DNA from 2 places in the Pseudoxanthomonas japonensis genome. Region 2 is predicted to be linked to the other one. Evidence: predicted binding sites of a transcription regulator. Region 2 holds the regulator's gene; the other holds the start of a gene.
The links. The regulator FliA, encoded in region 2, starts transcription of late flagellar genes. The targets are predictions, from matches to a motif close to TAAAGTTTNNCNNNCNNNGGCCGATAA.

Region 1: a site for FliA is predicted at 1,781-1,807, ahead of ACGHX3_RS15635 (methyl-accepting chemotaxis protein). Genes of this name have one in related genera too.

The regions. Positions count from the first base shown of each region.
Region 1 is NZ_CP171632.1:3,337,347-3,340,746, forward strand. Features, by position in the region: gene ACGHX3_RS15625 (DUF3667 domain-containing protein) at 1-430, opposite strand, end outside; gene pncB (nicotinate phosphoribosyltransferase) at 491-1,660, opposite strand; gene ACGHX3_RS15635 (methyl-accepting chemotaxis protein) at 1,883-2,968, shown strand; gene ACGHX3_RS15640 (Rieske (2Fe-2S) protein) at 2,979-3,302, opposite strand; gene ACGHX3_RS15645 (hypothetical protein) at 3,392-3,400, shown strand, end outside.
Region 2 is NZ_CP171632.1:2,394,148-2,397,547, forward strand. Features, by position in the region: gene flhF (flagellar biosynthesis protein FlhF) at 1-119, shown strand, start outside; gene ACGHX3_RS11015 (MinD/ParA family protein) at 109-987, shown strand; gene ACGHX3_RS11020 (RNA polymerase sigma factor FliA) at 984-1,736, shown strand; gene ACGHX3_RS11025 (chemotaxis response regulator CheY) at 1,941-2,321, shown strand; gene ACGHX3_RS11030 (protein phosphatase CheZ) at 2,321-2,938, shown strand; gene ACGHX3_RS11035 (hypothetical protein) at 2,976-3,113, shown strand; gene ACGHX3_RS11040 (chemotaxis protein CheA) at 3,141-3,400, shown strand, end outside.

The sequences.
Region 1 (3,400 bases), 940 kb from region 2:
ATACTTTTCCCATCCGGGCCATGGCTTCGGCCTGCTTGGCATTCATGTCGCTTTGATGTCCTGCTCCTGCCTCCATGCCCGCCGTGAGCGACGCCCCAAGCGCATCGCCATCCAGTGCGTAGTGCGCCATCACCGTAGCCGCAGCGCCCGTCATCATGATCAGCAGCAATGGCTTGACGATCCCTGCGCGTCGCCCTTCGATGTAATCACGGATGAGAAGCCCCGGCCGCAGCATCAGCCGTTTCAAGGTGTAGAGGACGCCGCGATCCATGTGCAGCACGCTGTGCTCCAACTCGTGCCCCAGGAAATGCCAGTCGATGCGATGCGTCGGCGTCGGCTGGCCGCATGCAGGACAAAACTTCTGTTCGGGACCATCCGTCACGCGCGCGTAGTTGGCGCACTTCCCCACGTCCGACATCGCCATCCCCATGGCTGGAAAGCGTCGCATTCTAGAGCGGAGCCCCTGCGTTTGGGAAAGCGACGGCCGCCCTCATTCCATCGGCAGTCCGAACACCTTGCGCAGGTAGGCCACGAAATCGGGATCGTCGCTCATGCCCTTGCCGGGTGTGTCGCTGACCTTGGCGACCGGCTGGCCCTGGCAGCGCACCATCTTCAACACCAGTTGCAGCGGCCTGGGTCCGACGTCGTTGGTCAGGTTGGTGCCGATGCCGAAGCCCACCTTGCAGCGCCCGCGGAAATGCGCGTGGATGCGCAGTACCGCGTCGATGTCCAGGCCATCACTGAAGACCAGCGTCTTGCCCTGCGGATCGATCCGCTGCGACTCCAGGTGCGCGATGACGCGGTCGCCCCACGCCAGCGGATCGCCCGAGTCGTGGCGCATACCGTCGAACAGCTTGCTGAAGTAGAGATCGAAATCGCGCAGGAAGGCGTCCAGTCCCACGACGTCCGACAGCGCGATACCGAGATCGCCACGGTACTCCTGCGCCCATGCCTCGAAGGCAGCCCGCTGCGAGTCGCGCAGGCGCGGCCCCAGTTGCTGGAACGCCTGCAGCCACTCGTGCGCCATCGTGCCGTGCGGCGTCATGCCGTACAGGCGCGCGAAATGGATGTTGCTGGTGCCGACGAACTGACTGCCCAGTACCTGCCGGCAGATCGGCAGCAGCCGCGCATGCCAGTCGTGCGAATAGCGTCGGCGCGTACCGAAGTCGGTGATCGTGCAGTCCGGCGCGGCGTCGCGCAGGCGCTCCAGCTTGGTGCGCAGGCGATGCTCGCCCTCCTGCACGTCGCCGCCCGGCTGCGCGCGCATCCAGGTCTCGCTGATGATCGCCAGCACCGGCACTTCGAACAGGATCGTCTGCAGCCACGGACCATCGATGGTCAGGTCGAGCTCACCCGGCACCTGCGTGGAGGGCGCGATGTGCACATGGCGCCGGCGCAGCTGGAACTGCTCGAGGAAGTCGACGAAATCCGGCTTGATGTAGCGCAGCGAGGCGAGAAACCGCAGTTCCTCGTCGCTGAAACGCAGATCGCAGAGCCGGTCGATCTCCGCCCAGATCGCGTCCAGGTGTTGCACCAGATCCACACCCGGCGTGCGGCATTTGAAGCGGTACAGCACCTGTGCACCGGGATGCTGGTGCAGCACCGCCTGCATCATCGTGAGCTTGTAGAGGTCGGTGTCGAGCAGCGAGGGGATCATCATGCCGGTCACGCAGGCGCCGTCAGGGGATGCGCCATGGTCGCACGACCGGCGCGCGCCAATGCGCGCGGCTGCGCTGCAGCGCCCCATCGCGGGGAAAGTCCGCACCGCAACGGTGCCGATTAAAGCACCTCGGCCGCACGCCGATAGCGCTTCAATCACGGGATCGACAGGCGGCCATCGGAGTCACGGTCTGTCGTCCTGCCTTTTCGCGCAAGGAGTTCCATGAACGCATGCCCCGCCGCTTCCGTATCCGAGGCCGGCATCGACGACCATATCCAGTCCGTCTCCGGACTGTCGGATTCGCTGCTGAAGCAGTTGCGCCAGTCGCTGCAGAAGATCGATGAGATCAACCGCGTCACCCGCATCATCTCGATGAACGCCCGCATCGAGGCCGTCCGCATCGGCACGGCCGGGCGTAGCTTCGGGGTGATAGCGGAAGAGATGGATACGCTGTCGCGGCGGGTCAGCGATACGGCACGCGAGATCGACCAGATGGCCGGCCGCACCAGCACCGACTTGCGCGAACGGCTGGACGAGCTGCAGACCAATGTCCGTCGCACACGGCTCACCGATCTGGCGCTGGCCAACATCGACCTGATCGACCGCAACCTGTACGAGCGCAGTTGCGACGTGCGCTGGTGGGCGACCGATGCCGCGATGGTGGCGGCCGTGCAGGATCCGCAGCCCGCCACGCTGGCGCACGCCAGCCAGCGGCTCGGCCAGATCCTGGACTCCTACACCGTCTACTTCGACCTGGTCCTCGCCGATCTTCAGGGCAACGTCATCGCCAACGGACGGCCGCGCCAGTACCGTTCGGTCGGACAATCGGTGGCGCAGCGCGCGTGGTTCCAGTCGGCCATGGCCACCGCCAGCGGCGAGGAATTCGGCTTCCAGTCCATGCACGCCAGCCCGCTGGCGGGCGGCGAGCGCGTGCTGGTCTACGCCTGCACCGTGCGCGAGGGCGGCCGCGTGACGGGCCGGCCGCTCGGCGTGCTCGGCATCGTGTTCCGCTGGGACGCCCTGGCTCAGACCATCGTCGAACGCACGCCGCTGTCGGAGGCGGAGTGGCGTCGCAGCCGCGTCTGCATCGTCGATGAGCAAGGGCACGTGCTGGCCGATACCGCAGGGAGCGACGCGGCGTCACCGCGACTGGACTTTCCCGGGCGCGCCGCTTTGTTCGCCCAGTCGCGCGCGGCCGTCGACCTGATCATGGATGGACGCACGCACTGCATCGCGCAGGCCGCCTCGCCGGGCTACGAGACCTACCGCACCTGCTGGCATTGCGTGATCGCGCAAGGCGTCGACTGAGGCCTGCCGGTCAGGCCAGCCACACACCGTCGTCGCGCACCTGCACGGCGACGGCACGCAGCGAATCGCCGCGACAGGGGCCGGCCACGCAGTCGCCGCGCACCAGTTCGAACGACGCGCCGTGCGCGGCGCAGACCAGATGGCCGTCCTTGCTCTTGAGGAACTGGCCCGGCGCCCAGTCGAGGCGGCGGCCTGCATGCGGGCAGACGTTCAGCCACGCGCGCACGTCGTCGCCGTCCCGGAAGAGGATCAACGACTCGGCATCGTCGCCGATCGTGACCTCAACCTCGGCAAAACCGCCATCGACGATGTCGTTCAGTGCACTCAGTCGCATATCGTTTAACGAAGTCCTCACACGGTCACACAACGGTCATCCGATACTGCCGCACCGGCCCCCGCCGCATTCTGTCACGACGCAACGCCATGTACGCA
Region 2 (3,400 bases):
GTCAGCGCGTCCCCGACGACCTCCACCGCGCCAACAGCGCCCACCTCGTGCTGCGGCTGGACCAGCTGCGCCGCGAAGCCGACGAACCCTGCTCCACCGAGGCCACCCATGTCGCCTGATCACCCGCTGCAGACCAACCCCCGCAGCACCCCGCCGTTGCCCGGCGCGTTCCATCCCGTGCGCGTCGTCGCCGTCACCGGCGGCAAGGGCGGCGTGGGCAAGACCAACGTGTCGGTCAACCTCGCCGTGTCGCTGGCCGAAATGGGCAAGCGCACGCTGCTGATGGACGCCGACCTCGGCCTGGCCAACGTGGACGTACTGCTCGGCCTGTCGCCGAAGTTCACGCTGGCCGACCTGATCGCCGGCCGTTGCGGCCTGGAGGACGTGCTGCTGGAAGGCCCCGAGGGCGTGCTGGTGGTGCCGGCTTCGTCGGGCTTCCGCCACATGGCCGAACTGACGCCGGCCGAGCATGTCGGCCTGGTCAACGTGTTCTCCGAACTGCAACGCGCGCTCGATTTCATGGTGGTGGACACCGCCGCCGGCATCAGCGACAGCGTGCTGACCTTCTGCCAGGCCGCGCAGGACACCGTGGTGGTGGTCTGCGACGAGCCGGCCTCGATCACCGACGCCTACGCCCTGATCAAGGTGCTGGCGCGCGAGCGCGGCCTGGACCGCGTGCACGTCATCGCCAACATGGTCCGCGACCCCAACGAGGGCCGGAAGCTGTACGAGAAGCTCGCCCGCGTCTGCGAACGCTTCCTCGGCGATGTCGCCCTGCATTACCTGGGTGCGGTGCCGCAGGACGACTGGCTGCGCCGCGCCGTGCAGCGCCAGCAGCCCGTCGTGAAGGCCTACCCTGGCAGCCCGTCCGCCCGCGCCATCACCGACATCGCGCGCACCACCGCGCGCTGGCAACCGCCGGTGGGTGCGCGCGGCAACGTGGAGTTCTTCGTCGAACGCCTGATCCAGCGCGGGGTGGCCGCATGAACACCGCCGCCGCCCAGTACCGCGCCGTGCAACGCGCCAGCGCGAACGACTTCGTCACCCAGCACGCCGACCTCGTGCGCCGCATCGCCCACCACCTGGCGGCGCGCCTGCCGGCCAGCGTAGAAATCGACGACCTGGTGCAGGCCGGCATGATCGGCCTGCTGGAAGCCTCGCGCAGCTACGACGCCGAACAGGGCGCGTCGTTCGAGACCTATGCGTCGATCCGCATCCGCGGCTCGATGATCGACGAGATCCGCCGTGGCGACTGGGTGCCGCGCTCGGTGCACCGTCGCGCGCGCCAGGCCGCCGCCACCGTGCGCGAGATCGAACAACGCACCGGCCGCGCCGCCATCGCCACCGAGGTCGCCAGCGCGATGGAGATGCCGCTGCCCGAATACCTGCGCCTGATGGAAGACGCCGCGCGCGGCCAGGTGCTGAGCCTGGAATCGCACATCGACGACCACGGCGAACCGAACACCTCGCGTACCGGCGGCCCCTCGCCGCAGCAGAACCTCGAACGCAGCGAGTTCCGCCAGCAGCTGGTCAAGTGCATCGGCCAGCTGCCGGAGCGCGAGCAACTGGTGCTGTCGATGTACTACGAGCAGGAACTCAACCTGAAGGAGATCGGTGCGGTGCTCGGCGTCAGCGAATCGCGCGTGTGCCAGATCCACGGCCAGTCGATGGTGCGCCTGCGCGGTCGCCTGCAGGTGTTCGAGAAGGCCGACGCCGGCCTGGAAGACGATGAGTGAAGAGGCGGGGAATGGGGAATTGGGAATGGGGAACGGAGCCCTGCGTCGTCTGCAGGTCAGCGTTGCTCCGGACGCGACAACACCGCCCACCTTCCCATTCCCTATTCCCGATTCCCCGCTCCCTAAACCTTTCCCGCCCCCGGCCGATATCCCCACCAGTCCCACCGTCCACGCAACACCGGAGCCTCCGTGACCAACAAGAACATGCGCATCCTGATCGTGGACGACTTCTCCACCATGCGCCGCATCATCAAGAACCTGCTCAACGACCTCGGCTACACCAACACCGCCGAGGCCGACGACGGCACCACCGCGCTGACCGCGCTGGGCCAGGGCAGTTTCGATTTCGTGGTCACCGACTGGAACATGCCGGGAATGACCGGCATCGAACTGCTCAAGGCGATCCGCGCCGATGACCGCTTCAAGACGTTGCCGGTGCTGATGGTGACCGCCGAGGCCAAGCGCGAACAGATCATCGAGGCCGCGCAGAACGGCGTGAACGGCTACATCATCAAGCCGTTCACCGCGCAGACGCTGGAAGAGAAGCTGGGCAAGATCTTCGAACGCCTGGGAGCGGCCGCCTGATGAACGCCGTCGCCGACGCCACCAGTGCCCGCGCGGCGTTGGTGGAGAAACTTCAGAGCGCGCTCGACGCGCTGGAACACGGCGACGAAGCCGGCTGGCGCCGCGAACTGGATGCCATCGCCGCCTGGCGCACGCAGCCGATGATGCAGGGCCTGGGCCGCCTGGCCCGTGAGCTGGCGCAGACGCTGGGCGAACTGCCGCCGCCGGAAGCCGGCGAACTCGACGATGCCTGCGCGCGCCTGGACCATGTGGTCGAGATGACCGAGCAGGCCAGCCACAAGACCCTCGACCTGGCCGAACAGTGCCGTGGCTATGCCACCGAGCTGAAAGGCACCGCGCTGTCGGCCGAACAGGCCGCGCTGGTGGACCGCATCGGCAAGGGGCTGTCCGAGATGGCGCTGGCGCAGAGTTACCAGGACCTGACCGGCCAGATCATCCGCCGCGTCGCCGGCATCGTGCGCCGCGTGCACGAGGGTTTCGGCGCGCTCGGCCTGCCGCCGCCGGAAAAAAACCGCGACAAGCCTTCAGAACTCGCCGGCCCGGCCGTTGCTGGTCTTGACCGCAACGCGTTCTCGCAGGACGACGCCGACGACCTGCTGTCCGGCCTGGGGTTGTAGCCCCGGGGGACGCGCGCTGCGGAACCGGAGACCTGCCATGCCCGCCGCCCGTCGTTCCCGCCACCCCGTCGTCCTGCTGTTCGTGGGATTGCTGCTGGTCTGCGATGTCGTGGTCGCGCGCTTCCTGCGCCGCCGCCACGGAAACGCGATGCCCCTGCTCGATTCCTCCCGCTGATCGTCCGCACCGGTAAACGCCCCGCCCATGTCCGCCGTCACGCCCGAAATCGCCGCCGACTTCCTGATCGAAGCACAGGAGATCCTCGACCGGCTGGGCGAACAGCTGGTGACGCTGGAACACGACCCGTCCGACAGCGGCCAGCTCAATGCGGTGTTCCGCGGCTTCCACACGCTGAAGGGCGGCGCCGGCTTCCTCGGCATCCAGGCCATGGTCAACCTCTGCCATGCCGCCGAGGAAACACTGGGGCTCGTGCGCGCGGGCCAGGCGACGCTGGAAGCGCAACA